Regions from separate parts of the Peribacillus sp. FSL R5-0717 genome, predicted to be linked through region 2. Evidence: riboswitches for the same ligand, from Rfam matches in the RefSeq annotation. Region 2 holds a riboswitch; each other region holds the start of a gene.

Region 1 (3,750 bases), 3.7 Mb from region 2:
TAGGTTCGTATCTTCAACTGGTTTTCCTTTTAAATCCACCAGTAAAAAGTCCGTAGCCGATTGCTTCCTTTTATCCTTACCGCTTGCGGTAATATAAAAGAAAGGGCTTTTGGGTTCGCGGATGGACAAATTCCCGCTAGTTCCCATAAACCAATCCCTTTCGGCCAGTTCAGCTTTAATATCTGCCAACTCCTGCCACTCTTTAGAATGAGTGTTCACGCTTTAACCACCTCCTGCTGCTTTATAATGTCAATTACATCAAAAAATGTTTCGAATCCTTGATGTGGAATTCCTTCCCTATCGCATTTTTCAAGCAGTATGTCACGGGCTATGACAAAATCGGCCTGTTTTGCCGCTTCAAAATCCGTCACTGAATCTCCAATAACGAGTTTAAAATCTTCCGGACCCGTAATTTTCCTCATAATGGATGGCTTGCAGCAACCGCAATCATTATTACATTGCTCATCACAAGCATGTGGCCACTCAATATAAATCTTTTCCTTATCAAAAAATGCATGGTTGCAATAAACGGACTCTGTTGGCAAGATATCATTCAAAAGGGGTGAAATGAAAAAATCCATGCCCCCGCTTACAATATATAAAGGGATATTGGCTTGTTTCGTATACTCAACGAATTCATAAAACCCTGGACGAATGCCGGCCGTTTTTCTTACATATTGGATGATGTCATCCTTCAAGCCACTATCAAGCAGGGAAAACATATCCCCAACTCCTGAAGATATACTGATTTTTTGCTGAAGGACACCGTCTTTCAACGCTTCCCATTCCGGAGGCGCAAATTTCTTCATAATTGAAATGATATTATCTGTGTTGGTGATCGTTCCGTCAAAATCACAAAAGATGATCGGTTTCATTATTTCTTATAGGCCTCCCCACAACACAAGAGCTTTTTTTAGGGTTTCTTCCTCAGCCGCCGCTTCAGAAAGTTCCTTTCCTGCCAGAACGGCTTCCACAGCAGAACGGAATGCCTTGGCACCGCCCTCTGCTCCGTCAGGGTGCCCGTGAATTCCGCCTCCGGCATTAATCACACTATCAAGCCCGAAATCCTTGATCAGGTCCGGAACCATGCCCGGATGAATGCCTGCAGAAGGAACAGGGAAGGCTTTTTTCCATGAAAGTTCATCTTTTGTCAGAGCTTCAGCAATCGCTAAGGTCTCCGTTTTTTCAAGTGCGACATTTCCATAAGGAGAAGGGAACAAAGATAAATCCGCGCCTGATAACCTTACTAATTTACCAAGCAATAATGGATAGCCGATACCATAAAATGATGAAGATGCCAATGCCCCGCTATATGCGGGGTGCGCCATGATCGGCAGCTTGATACGATCATGTTCACTCAAGGCCTGCAATACATCCAAACCATATGTATGAACGTTGAACAATAAAGCATCTGCCCCTGCTGCAGCCGCTTGCTCTGCCTTATCCAATAATTCAAAAGTTTTCCCTGATAGATTGACAGCATATAAAGTACGGTGGCCAGTGGTTTCATAGACTTCATTCAATATTCTTTTTCCCGTTTTTATTCTATCGAAAAATGGAGTCAGTTCCTGGTCGAAGAGGATCTCATCATCCTTAACCAGGTCGACACCTCCCAATGCTTGTTGCCTCAGTTGCTCATTATGAAATGTTAGGTCTCTTCCCAATACACCTTTAAAGATGCTCATCACCAAGGGCCGGTTAAATACGCCAAGCTTTTCCCTTATGCCTTCAATGCCAAATTGCGGCCCGGGAAAAGCTTTTTGAATATCACCGACAAAATCCAAGTCCATAAGTTTTATTTCACCGTCCAATGAAAGTTTGCCGAAGACCGTCGTAAGGATTGCAGGTAAATCATTGGAGAAATTCCTTGCCGGATAGGCAATTTTAATCAGCGAACGGTATACTTTCCGATTAAAGTAGCTGTTTGCCCTCTCTTCTTCAGATAGGGGTGTCACCGATACGACGCGTCCCTTATGTTTTTCCAGTTGTTTCTGTACCAAATGCGGCAAGTCCGTCCATGTCCCGACAGTCAGACCCAAGGCAATGCTCTCTGCTTTTTTCTCATGATTTCCAATAAAGTCATGAATTAAATAAGTAGCGACTATCTCGCTCATCTGATCACTCCTATAACACGTTAGTAAACTCTCTATGTCACTATTGGCCTGAGATGGTCTCAAAATGGCAAAAGCCCCTTCATAAAGAAGAGGCTTTAAAAAGCCATCTTCTTATCTCCCAGCCATCGGCTGCAAGAATTAGCACCGTGCCTTGTGGATTTCAAGAAAATCCGGCGAAAGGATTCCGCCCCATTTTACAATGGAATTACGGTCGGTTGCTGGGCTTCATCGGGCTAGTCCCTCCACCTGCTCAAAATAAGAAAACGCTGATATATAAGTTGCATCCAAGTATCGAAAGATTAAGAATTTATTTTGTATTCTGACAGGTAATTCCTACTTTGTCAATAAGTTTTAACTATTTAAAGGTGAACCTTATTGCATTAAAATAAGTTTAATGTCCGTATTCGTTCCACAGCCTCTTGCAGCCGTTCTTCCGAAGTCAGTAGCCCTACCCTGACATAACCTTCGCCAAATTCACCGAACCCATTCCCTGCGGCAACAGCTACATGGGCATGCGTTAATAAATAGTCCGCAAAACTCTCGGACGTAAAACCTTCAGGTACCTTGAGCCAGGCAAAAAACGATGCCGCTGGAGCTTTGACTTCCCATCCGATGGACCTCAATCCCTCAATGAAAACATTCCTTCGCCCCTCGTACATTTGCACTAACTGCTCTACACAGGTCTGTGAGTCAAGCAAAGCGCTTGCCGCAGCTTCTTGTATCGCCGGGAAAAGACTCACATAAAGATGGTCTTGTAATAGTTCAAGAGCTTCTATTACACTCTTATTGCCCACTGCGAAGCCGACTCTCCACCCTGCCATATTGTATGTTTTCGATAGAGTGTATATTTCAACTCCTACATCCTTTGCACCCTCCGCCTGGAGAAAGCTTATCGGTTTTTTTCCATCGAATCCTATCGCCCCATAGGCGAAATCATGGACCACACAAATTGAATGTTCTTTTGCAAAGGAGACGGTTTCATCAAAGAAACTTTCAGTTGCAGAAGCGCCTGTGGGATTATTCGGATAATTCAAGAACATCATTTTGGCTTTATCAAGAACTTCTTTATGTATGTCATCGTATTTCGGAAGAAAATCATTTTCTTCTGTCAAGGGCATCAGTTCGGTCTTTGCCTGGGCTAAAACAACACCGGAAAGATAATCCGGATAGCCGGGATCTGGAACAAGGATTGTATCACCTGGATTCAATAAACACTGCGGAAGTTCGACAAGACCTGCCTTTCCCCCGAAGAGAATTGCCACTTCACTATTCGGATCCAGCTTGACACCGTATTCTCGTTCATAAAAGACGGCAGCAGCATCTTTTAAATATTGATGTCCCCGGAATGGCGAATATTTATGATTAATCGGATTTTCAGCGGCAGTTTGCAAACTTTTGACGATATGCTCCGGCGTCGGCTGATCAGGGTTTCCCTGACCTAAATTAATGACATCATGTCCTTGCTCCGTGATTGCATTGACTTTTGCGACCAGTGAAGCAAAAAACTGCTTAGGCAGGTCCTGAAGCAGTCCGGATTTTTCGAATTGCACCATTTATACACCTTCTCTGAAATTTCTTGAAATTCTAGTCACAAATGATATATGTTTATCGTAGTCTTGTAAAGCATTTTTTACAT
Region 2 (3,750 bases):
CTTTATCGTTTGCCTCTATCAGTGTTGATGTAATCTTTTTCAGATGGTTGATATATTCCCGTTTACCCTCATTGATTTTTCGGTCACTTATCTTCTCCAAGTTCCCGCCATTACTATTGATCAAGTCATTCGTTCCAATAAAAACAATGAAAGTATCGGCTTCATCAAGTTTCGTTTTAATGCGGTAATCATCTAGCTGTTTCATCACCCCATCCGTTTCCTGGCCTTTAATACCGTAATTCCAAAAACTCACTTTTTGCTCCGATTGCGGATTATTCAATTCATCTTCAAGGCCTTCTATATATCCTTCCCCGTCCTTATCCCCTTTTCCATAGGTTAATGAATCTCCAAAAGCCATGACCCTTTGCACATCTTCCGACTCCGAGGCCTGAAATTCATATGCAGCAAAACATATAACCAGTACGATAATCAATATACCTGCCAATTTTTTCATTTAGTTCTCCTCTTGTCTTTTTACTAGAAGTATTTAATCTTTTTCATACCCAAAAAATCTGCAGTACTAACATAAAAAAGAATTGTCAGATAAAGAATAAAGAGTGTATGATAATATAAAACTTTCAATGGATTGGGTTTCATTCAACGTCCCTAAAACCAAAAACGGGATTACCCTTCATTCTGGAGATTGAATAAATGATAGTTAGGAGTTTAAATCATGGAAGAACACATAGAGTTTAGAGAGGCAGAACTATCTGATCTACCCAGAATTGTTGAAATATATAATTCGACAATTGCTTCAAGGATGGTCACGGCAGATACGGAACCTGTATCCGTCCAATCGAGGGTTAAATGGTTTGAGGAACATCATTCAGAAAGTAGACCGCTATATATCATTACTATAGAAGGGAAAACCGCTGGATGGATGAGCTTTCAATCCTTTTATGGCCGACCGGCATATAATTCCACTGCCGAAATCAGCATTTACATTGATGATTATTTCCGGGGAAAAGGAATTGGACAAATTTCGATTCGAAAGGCAATTGAATTGAGTCCAAAATTAGGTGTTAAGACTTTATTGGGTTTCATTTTCGCCCATAATACACCAAGCCTTAAGCTTTTTTCCAAATTCGGGTTTGAAGAATGGGCACATTTACCTCAAGTTGCCGAGATGGATGGCATTGAGCGGGATTTGATCATTCTAGGTAAACGTGTCGATATTTAATATATAATTCTTTAGAGCTATTGCCTTGAGCAGTAGCTTTTTTAGATTAATACAGGTCGAATTGCTAATTTAAAAATACCTATATGCTTCTTGAAGGGAAAAATATTCAGAATCTCTTTTACTTGCTAACGCATTCAATAGCGTATCCAATTCTTGACTGGCTTGTACAGTCAGCAGACTTGTTAAGCCGTAAATCGCTCCCAACTTTATCATTTCCTGTCTCTTCTCTTCTACTTTTTCTATAGTTACCTTACGGCAAGGCATCATAGCCACCTCCCATTTATTCAATATTTTTACACTTTCATCATAATGAAATCACTAGTTAAAATCAACTATTTCCCAGAAATTAATTGTGTTATTTTATAGGTCAAATGTGACAAAACACCTATTTTGTTATTTAATTATGTATAATTTGTGTCGTTTTCTAATAAACGCAAAAAAAGCATCCACTAGTGTAGACTGCGAATGCTTACATCATATCCCTTATCCAAAAATCCAAATATTGTATTCCGATAACTATGTCATCCATTCAGAAGGTGACTCGTTATTAGGTCTATTTATAACAATCTTATATTCATCTTCAAGTACTTTTAATGGGGCATCATAAAGGTGCCTTTCATCAGAGGTTTTGTATACTCCATTGGCCAATAGCTCTTCAATGAGTTTTGCCTTCCTCTGTTCAATCCTCTTAAATAATTCTGCCATGTAAATGGCTCCTTTCCGTCCTAGTGCCTGCTTCTAGTTAGCTAAACTTTATCAACTTGTTTGATTTCACCAAATTATATATACCTTTTCTAGTATGTCACTAAACGTTATTTCCCAAAAATAAAAGCCCCTTCTAATTTAAGAAGAGGCTGACAGTGTCCGTTCGGCTCTTCTTATCTTCCAAGCATATGCTTGTTGGATTTAGCACAGTTCCCTAAACGGGTCCGCTGCCGAGGTTTCTTAGGGCCAAGTCCCTCCACCTCTCTGGATAAGAATTCAATATATAATGATGTAGAAATGATTCTATCCTAATAATCTTCAAAAGTCAATTACCTGGTTCTCCCTTTTTTCCTGGACATAAAGTGATTCCTCTTTCAAATACGGGTTGCATTTTCTTGTCTTTCTGATATGATGTCAGTAATTACATACAATTCACACCACTAGGGGAGTCTTTTTTAAGACTGAGATGGAATTAGTTCCGGACCCTTTGAACCTGAACCGGCTCATACCGGCGGAGGGAAGTGGATGATATCGTCCATTTTACAGACTATATCCATCTACCCCGTTCCGTATTCAGGAACGGGGTTTTTTATTTAACAAAGGCAAAGGGAGCCATTCTATAGGAGGATGAACAATGGAGAATACAAAATTAGAAACATTCAGTGATAGACTGCATGCACGGGCAAAAGAGATTTGGAAAAGGAACCATTCACATGCCTTTGTCCAGGCAATTGGAAACGGCACACTTCCTGAAAAGAAATTTGCCTATTACCTGAAGCAGGACTATGTCTATCTCATGGATTATTCCAAGCTCTTTGCTTTAGGTGTCATCAAAGCCCATAACATCGAAACCATGGCAAAATTTGCGAGCATTTTAAATGAAACCCTTCAAGTGGAAATGGATATTCATCGGCATTATGCTTCCGAATTCGGGATCAGCTCCAAGGAATTGGAAAATACAGAACCTACTCCAACCACTCTAGCCTATACAGGTTACATGCTAAATGCAGCTCAGCATGGGACTTTGGCAGACTTGATCGCCTGTCTCCTTCCCTGCGCTTGGGATTATTATGAAATCGGTTTGCTATTAAAAGAACAAAATGGAGCAGCACTGGAAAACAATCGCTACGCAGATTGGATAAGGTCCTATTCATCTCCTGAGTTCGGGGAAGCACACAAGTGGCTGATCGCTTTGTTGGAAGAATTGACGGAAGGCATGCCTGAAAAGGAACTTCTTAGATTAGAAAAGCACTTTTTGGTTACTTCCCGATATGAATATTTATTCTGGGACATGGTTCAAAATGAGCAGGATTGGCCTCTGTAGGTGGTTGACATGAGGATGAACCCTATCAAGAAACTGACATTGACTGCCATGATCACGGCTTTAACGACGCTTACCAGTTCATTTATTTTCATCCCTGCAGGATTTGCAAAAATCTTTCCTATTCAACATCTGGCAAATGTCCTGACGGCGGTTCTATTGGGGCCTGCATATGCGGTGACACAAGCTTTTTTAGTTTCCATCATTAGAAACATGTCTGGTACCGGTTCAATTTTCGCCTTTCCAGGCAGCATGATTGGTGCACTTTTGGCCGCCATCCTTTACCGAAAAACACAAAGCTTAAAATTCGCCTGTTTAGGGGAAGTGATCGGGACCGGCTTTCTCGGTTCCCTGGCCTGTTATCCGCTTGCCACCCTCCTATTGGGAGAAAAAGCTGCACTTTTTGGTTTTTTACCGGCTTTTATGTTCAGTTCATTCGCAGGTGCGATTTTAGCTTTCATATTACTTAAAATACTGCTAAAAAATAATTATATGAAGGGGTTTTTTTATGAAAACAGCATTAACGATCGCAGGCTCTGATTCA
Region 3 (3,750 bases), 3.9 Mb from region 2:
AGTACTAGAGGAGGATAAATGATGAAACATATTTTTCAAAAAGGAAGTAATCCAGAAGCTCCGTTACTACTGCTTTTACATGGCACTGGAGGAACGGAAACAGATCTCTTGCCATTATCCGAAATGGTTTCACCGGGTTCGTCCGTACTGAGCGTACGGGGAAATGTACTTGAAAATGGAATGCCCCGTTTTTTCCGACGGTTAGCTGAAGGGGTTTTTGATGAAGAGGATTTGATTTTCCGAACGAAGGAGCTTTATGACTTCTTGGAATCAGCGTCCGGAAAATATGACTTCGACCGTGACAGAGTGGTGGCATTAGGTTATTCCAATGGTGCAAATATAGCTGCAAGTTTGCTGTTCCATTACGAGGGGGCCTTACAAGGAGCAATTCTTCATCATCCAATGGTTCCAAGACGAGGGATCGCTTTGCCGTCCCTTTCAGATATACCTGTATTTATTGCTGCAGGTAAAAACGATCCGATTTGCCCGGCAGAAGAAACTGAAGAACTTAATCAACTTTTACAGCAAGCTGGCGCAACAGTTGGAGTTCAATGGGAAAATTATGGTCATCAGTTAACACGTTCAGAGGTTGATGCAGCAGGTTCATGGTTTCAAAAGAACTTTTTATAAGAATGAGAGGGAATGAAGATGATTTCTGTTAACCCTGAAAGTCTGACTGAACGGGATAATTATAAGTTTTTGACTGGAAGCATTATACCGAGACCTATAGCGCTGGTTACGACACAATCCGAAACCGGTACAATCAATATAGCACCGTTCAGCTTTTTTAACATAGTCAGTTCAAATCCTCCGATGATTTCCATTTCTGTTCAACGGAAAGAAGGAGTTTCAAAGGATACAGCCCGAAATGCAATTCAAACAGGTGAGTTCGTTGTTCATATCACTGACGAAAATAATGTTGCCGATGCAAATCGAACGGCCAAGGAACTCCCATCTGAAGAAAGTGAATTGGGTCTTACTAATTTCACGCTGGCTGTTAGTGATAGGGTATCCGTACCAGGATTGGAAGAAGCGAAGGTACGTTTTGAATGTACATTAGAGCAATCGATTCCATTGGCAGGTTCCAAGAATGAACCTGGTTGTGATTTACTGATAGGGAAAATAGTCTGCTATCATATAGAGCAAGATATTTACCATAATGGCCGTATTGACCCGAATGGGCTAAAACCTGTAGCAAGATTAGCAGGTCATTCTTATACAAAACTAGGGGAATTATTTGAAATAGAACGTCCTTAAGGAAAAAGTAAAAAATGGCGACATCTTTTAAGATGTTGCCATTTTTAAGACCAAAATGACCCCGGTTAGTTTTATTTGCCATTATAATACGCTTAGCGCCTGTTCCAAAAATAAGCAACCTTTTAATATTAATGCCGCAAACGCCATGATCGTTAGCATTTAAAAGGAAGTCTTTACATTCCGAAACAAAACTTGACAAATTTTTCATAGATTGATACAGTTATAAAAAAATAATTTCTTATCCAGAGAGGTGGAGGGACTGGCCCTATGAAACCTCAGCAACAGGTCTACAAAGACACTGTGCTAATTCCAGGGGGTGAAACCTTGATAGATAAGACCGTACGTGTTTATTTGTCAGTAACGCACTCTTTTTTAGAGTGCGTTTTCGTTTTTTCTGGATGCAAGATTAAGGAGAGTAAGAATGGATAACAAAAGGAAGCATGATTTTCAAAGGCAAATGCAAGCACGGCATATAATAATGCTATCGCTTGGCGGGGTGATTGGAACTGGTTTATTCTTAAGTTCGGGTTATACGATTCAACAGGCTGGTCCGTTCGGAACCATCCTTTCGTATCTGATTGGTGCATTAGTGGTTTATCTAGTCATGCTATGTCTAGGTGAACTATCTGTGCATATGCCCGAGACAGGTGCGTTTCATAGTTACGCAGCCAAATACATCGGACCAGGGACAGGGTATACAGTAGCCTGGTTGTATTGGCTAACCTGGACTGTTGCACTAGGTTCGGAATTCACGGCTGCAGGATTGTTGATGCAGCGATGGTTTCCATCAATCAGTGTCTGGATATGGAGTGCTCTATTTGCCATTTTGGTTTTGGCATTAAATGCGTGGACCGTTAAGTTTTTCGCTGAATCCGAATTCTGGTTTGCGTCTATAAAGGTATTTGCTATTGTAATATTCATTATTCTGGGAGCTGCGGCAATGATAGGTTTCATTCCTATGATTAACGCACAATCAGCTCCGTTATTTTCCAATGTTACAAGTGCAGGTTTATTTCCAAATGGTGCTTTTGCCATTCTAATGACGATGCTCGCGGTGAATTTTGCATTTTCTGGAACTGAATTGATCGGAGTTGCAGCTGGAGAAACTGTGAATCCGGAAAAAACGATTCCAAAGGCAATCCGTATGACATTATGGAGATTGATTATCTTTTTTGTAGGTACCATCGTTGTTTTATCCGCATTATTGCCTGTTTCGGATGCAAGCGTATTAGAGAGCCCCTTTGTTGCCGTTCTAGAACGAATTGGAGTGCCATATGCAGCGGATATTATGAACTTTGTTATATTAACTGCCATTTTGTCCGCTGCGAACTCAGGACTATATGCCTCATCCAGGATGCTTTGGTCACTTGCAGATAAGAAAACTATTTCACCAATATTTGCAAAATTGACAAAACGGGGTGTTCCCTTGAATGCAGTCCTTTTCAGTATGCTGGGCGGTGTTTTAGCACTTTTCTCGAGTATTATAGCGCCGGATACTGTTTATATAGTGCTTGTATCCATTTCTGGACTAGCCGTGGTGATAGTTTGGATGAGTATTAGCGCGTCACAGTTTCTATTTCGCAGACGATATATAAACGAAGGAAACTCAGTTAATGATTTGGCTTATCATACACCATTATATCCATTCGTTCCAATCGTTTCATTTATGCTATGTCTTGCTTCTTGCATAGGAATTGCATTTGATCCTACACAAAGAATAGCACTATATTGTGGCATTCCGTTTATTTTGTTTTGCTATGGAAGTTATTATCTGACACAAACCATAAAGAAAAGAGGAGTAGACCATGAAAAATAAAATTAACCCAATTGAAGCAATTTTACAAGGTCATTCAGTTATGATTTTGGACGGAGCTTTAGCTACAGAGCTTGAAAGTCATGGGTGTGATTTGGACGATCCCCTGTGGTCTGCACGTGTATTACTTGAAAATCCAGAAGTGATTTACCAGGTGCACTCTGACTACTTTCGAGCTGGTGCTGACTGTGCGATAACGGCAAGCTATCAAGCAACGGTTGAAGGTTTCGCCCTCCGCGGAATACAAGAAAAAGAGGCATTGGATCTAATCAGGAAAACGGTTTTACTAGCAAGAAAAGCAAGAGATGAATTTTGGAAGGAAGAATTTCAAACGATTAGACCTAAGCCATTGGTTGCTGCATCAGTTGGACCTTATGGGGCTTATCTTGCAGATGGTTCAGAGTATGTCGGGAATTATGGTGTTTCAGATGAAACTTTGGCGGCATTTCATCGCTCACGAATATCAGCTTTGATTGAAGCAGGAGCTGACATTTTAGCATTTGAAACGATTCCTTCCCTGCAAGAAGCAAAAGTATTACATTCATTATTGAAAGATTATCCAGAAGTCTATGCTTGGCTGTCCTTTTCTTTGAAAAATGAAAAAGCGATTAGTGACGGCACATTGCTGGAGGAGTGTGCCAGATTGTTTGGGGACAGTGAGCAAATTGCCGCAATTGGCA
Region 4 (3,750 bases), 1.9 Mb from region 2:
CTTCACTTCTTTTATCATCCATGGCATGGCGCCCGGCAATACTTCGATATAATCCGGCTTGGTTTTCTGCACCAGCTTATAACTTTTCTCAAGCGCATGTGAGTCTATTAAAAAGATTCGCTGGATGGCAATGACCCCCTTTTGCTTCGCCTTCAATATAACGCTTGATTTAGTCGAAATCAGCCCATAGGGGTTATATTCCTGACAAATGAATTCTGTCGCGTACTCATCACTTCTTATGCCATGGATCAAATCGACATGATAAATCATTTTCTTATTATGCTGCTTGGCCATCATACTTACATTTTTCAATTGTGAGATATGCAAATCAAGAAACACACCTATTTCATAGGAACTTTCTAGAAATCTTTCAAAATCCTTCATACTTGCTGAAGCAGGCAAAATCTTCTGATCCATCATTATCCTCCTCATTACCAGAAAAACTCAAAACTTCAAGTCATTTAGTATATTTTAAAGAACTTGATTTATCAAACACATTTTTTCATGAACCATGTAACCTTAACACTATCATACCTTTCACACCCTTTATAGATTGCGGCAAAGGATATATGTAAAATATCCCCTTGAATCATAAAGAGAGTTTCATTTTCAATGCACCTTCGACGAGTTCATACGATTTAATTGTGCCAATGGGAATTTTTCTCACGATGCTCCAAGCATTAACATTCATTTTGATCGCTCTTTTTTCATATTCAAAAAATGGCGGTCTGTTAAATATCCTTTGGTTGATGAAATTCCTGTCAATGGGTTCCATTTCGACTAATTCAAATGAAATCGTTCTTTTTTCCACATGAATCGGTTTTAATGTAATCCGGAAAGCCACGTTTTTCTTAAACATCATTTTTTTCACTTCCATCGTTCCGGAAAGCACAATATGACTTGGCGTAATTTCGACTTTAATCTCCTGACCAGATGATTTCATTTTTATGATTCTCTCTATCATGGCTTCAGTTACCGTAATCGGTATGCCATTTTTGAATGGACTCATCCTTGCATTCCCTCCCCACTCAAAGCATATGCCGGATTCCCTGATGCCGTTAACATTCCAGCCCGGATTAATAAACGGTATATTCAAAATATTCCAGCTCCACCCCTTGACCTTCATAAAAACTACCTGTATAGTCATAGTTAATTTAATAGACAACTCTTATCCAGAGAGGTGGAGGGACTGGCCCTTTGATGCCTCAGCAACAGACTGATCTTGTACTGTGCTAATTCCAGAAGTGTAAAAACTTGAAGATAAGAAGAGTATATAGCTTTGTTGCCAACACCTCTTCTTATTTTTAAGAAGAGGTTTTTTATTTTTAAAAGGAAAGAAGGAATCAACATGTCAATCACATTAACGAAAGCACCATTCAGGGCGGACCACGTCGGAAGTTTATTAAGACCGGAACGTTTACATATTGCCAGGAAGGACTTTAAGGAAGGTACCATTTCAGCTGAGCGGCTTCGTGAAATTGAAACTGAAGAAATCAATCGGATCGTCGATAAACAAATCGAAGTTGGTTTAGAGGCCGTTACGGACGGTGAATTCAGACGAACATGGTGGCACTTTGACTTCCTCGAACATTTAAATGGCATCGAGGGATATGTAACTGAAAAAGGCCTCACATTCGATGGTGTCGAAACAGAGAGATATAATGTTCGCAATACCGGGAAGGTTTCATTCAACCCTGAACATCCCTTCATTCGTGATTTCATTGAATTGAACAAAATCGTGAACGGACGTGCCGTTGCCAAGCAAACAATCCCCAGTCCGAATCAATTATTTGCTGCAGGCATTCATAATGAAGACGTCTACCCTGATATTGAAGACTATGCAAATGATATCATCAACGCCTATCAGCATGCTTTGAAAGCCTTTTATGAAGCAGGTGTGCGTTATCTTCAATTGGATGATGTATATATTGCCAGACTTTCAGCTCCGGATTTCCAGTTCAAAGATGGAAAATATACGAGGGAACAATTAATTGATCTTGCACTTCGAGTCATTAATGGCGCATTGGAAGGCAAACCAGAAGACCTTATCGTCACTACCCATCTATGTCGCGGAAACTACCAGTCGACATGGGCGTTTGAAGGAAGCTATGCCCGTATCGCCCCAACTTTATTGGCAAAAGAAAAAGTGGATGGATTCTTCTTGGAATATGATGATCAACGCTCAGGGGATTTCAAACCATTGGAATACATTCCAAATGGCGGTGCACGGGTCGTACTGGGTGTCGTCACTTCAAAAAATGGAGAAATCGAGGACAAGGAAGCTGTTAAGGCACGCATTAAAGAAGCATCGCAATTCGTTCCGCTCGAACAATTATGCTTAAGCCCTCAATGCGGCTTCGCCTCTACACATCACGGCACCAAGCTAACCGAGGCACAGCAATGGGAAAAGCTGAAATTCGTCGTTGATGTTGCGAAAGAAGTATGGGAATGATTATTTTACGGAGACTTTAAAACTTATTTACAGGATTCGAACAACCTAATCGGCTTCAATATAAGCGTGCCGATTAGGTTTATACTTAAAACCCTAAAACTGAAAGCAAACAAAAAAGAACGGCCATCTGGACGTTCCCTTTTTACTTGCAGCTATCATCATCCTCCATTTTCTTCACGAATATATCATCCGTCACCCTATCTTCCAGCTTGTTCCTCAAGGCCAATTCAGCAGCCTTCCCATCACTAGGCGATCCGTCCGAGAAATACATCGGAAACAGGGAGAAAAACATAATATAAAAAGAAAAATAGATAAATTGATACCAGATTACCGAGCTGTCCAGGATATTCTGATACACTAAGCTATATATGATCAGCATGCTGATTAAATTAAAGATAGCCCCCCCTAAATAGATCAGGGTATTCGTCAATCGATTATCATGTTTCAAACCCTTGAACTCGCAAGTCCCATTCCAAAAATAATATTTCCTCACCTCTATGTTCCGAAAGGCGAAAAGCTTATTACCACACCCGATCAAGATTTTCTTTTCTGATCCCCCAAAGATCGTAACAAAGAAAATATGCCCGCTCAAATGTATCAGTGTAACGATCGGCATGATCAAAAAAAAGGAAAATAGAAATTTAATGATATCAGAGAGACCAAACATATTTAACTAACCCCCTCCTTACCAGCGATTTTCTTACCAGGATGCTACTCTGATACCCTGCCCACACTGGTTATAACTAGTAAATTTTCACAGTGGTAATATGTTGCTTTCCACAAATGATAAGAGGATAATTGTTCTCCTTCCGCTTTACTTCGACCTTCGAACGATCATATCGACCCTCCCCCTGCTTTTTCCGGCATTCAAAAAAAACAGGCTATCACCTTCCAAAAACCTCGGAAAAGCGATAGCCTTTACATCTTTATTTAGCGATTGGGGGTGCGAAGGATTTCTGCGTTGTTTTGTCCTGGCTCCAAGCCTGCATGTTTATATCCAGGGGTGAAAACCGATGTTTTGATCGGGCAGGCGATTTGCCTCTGGACATTCCCTTTTCCGTCAGGTACCTCGACGATCATTCCCCTCTCCTTCAATTGGGGATGCTCAGCCGCTTCGGTGAAAGTCAGCACTGGTTCTGCGCAGGCCTCGAATTCAGCGAATATCTCCTGCCATTCATGAAAATCTCTTTCAAGGAAAGCCAGCCGGACGGCCGTTTTAAACCTGATTCCGCTTTCTTCATCGCTTTTCATGCTCAGCTCATATAATCCGGGTGCACCAATCGCTTCACATAATGCTT

The links. A riboswitch is a leader RNA that binds a small molecule or an ion and turns the genes downstream of it on or off. The one in region 2 is predicted to bind S-adenosylmethionine.
Region 1: it holds a riboswitch for S-adenosylmethionine, as region 2 does, so the genes downstream of both, mtnW (2,3-diketo-5-methylthiopentyl-1-phosphate enolase) here and NYE65_RS19145 (Fur-regulated basic protein FbpA) in region 2, are expected to answer to the same signal.
Region 3: it holds a riboswitch for S-adenosylmethionine, as region 2 does, so the genes downstream of both, mmuP (S-methylmethionine permease) here and NYE65_RS19145 (Fur-regulated basic protein FbpA) in region 2, are expected to answer to the same signal.
Region 4: it holds a riboswitch for S-adenosylmethionine, as region 2 does, so the genes downstream of both, NYE65_RS09955 (5-methyltetrahydropteroyltriglutamate--homocysteine S-methyltransferase) here and NYE65_RS19145 (Fur-regulated basic protein FbpA) in region 2, are expected to answer to the same signal.

The regions. Positions count from the first base shown of each region.
Region 1 is NZ_JBBOOF010000001.1:223,261-227,010, forward strand. It holds gene NYE65_RS01045 (methylthioribulose 1-phosphate dehydratase) at 1-219, opposite strand, end outside; gene NYE65_RS01050 (2-hydroxy-3-keto-5-methylthiopentenyl-1-phosphate phosphatase) at 216-875, opposite strand; gene mtnW (2,3-diketo-5-methylthiopentyl-1-phosphate enolase) at 882-2,114, opposite strand; SAM riboswitch class I at 2,223-2,376, opposite strand; gene NYE65_RS01060 (pyridoxal phosphate-dependent aminotransferase) at 2,495-3,667, opposite strand.
Region 2 is NZ_JBBOOF010000001.1:3,962,303-3,966,052, reverse strand. It holds gene NYE65_RS19160 (DUF459 domain-containing protein) at 1-454, opposite strand, end outside; gene NYE65_RS19155 (GNAT family N-acetyltransferase) at 674-1,180, shown strand; gene NYE65_RS19150 (aspartyl-phosphate phosphatase Spo0E family protein) at 1,250-1,444, opposite strand; gene NYE65_RS19145 (Fur-regulated basic protein FbpA) at 1,697-1,885, opposite strand; SAM riboswitch class I at 2,056-2,160, opposite strand; TPP riboswitch at 2,318-2,422, shown strand; gene tenA (thiaminase II) at 2,520-3,209, shown strand; gene thiW (energy coupling factor transporter S component ThiW) at 3,225-3,746, shown strand; gene thiD (bifunctional hydroxymethylpyrimidine kinase/phosphomethylpyrimidine kinase) at 3,715-3,750, shown strand, end outside.
Region 3 is NZ_JBBOOF010000001.1:43,106-46,855, reverse strand. It holds gene NYE65_RS00195 (ring-cleaving dioxygenase) at 1-22, shown strand, start outside; gene NYE65_RS00190 (alpha/beta hydrolase) at 22-630, shown strand; gene NYE65_RS00185 (flavin reductase family protein) at 649-1,257, shown strand; SAM riboswitch class I at 1,493-1,595, shown strand; gene mmuP (S-methylmethionine permease) at 1,679-3,073, shown strand; gene mmuM (homocysteine S-methyltransferase) at 3,063-3,750, shown strand, end outside.
Region 4 is NZ_JBBOOF010000001.1:2,036,088-2,039,837, forward strand. It holds gene NYE65_RS09945 (glycerol-3-phosphate responsive antiterminator) at 1-417, opposite strand, end outside; gene NYE65_RS09950 (hypothetical protein) at 590-1,009, opposite strand; SAM riboswitch class I at 1,166-1,267, shown strand; gene NYE65_RS09955 (5-methyltetrahydropteroyltriglutamate--homocysteine S-methyltransferase) at 1,349-2,452, shown strand; gene NYE65_RS09960 (membrane protein) at 2,595-3,119, opposite strand; gene NYE65_RS09965 (CaiB/BaiF CoA transferase family protein) at 3,383-3,750, opposite strand, start outside.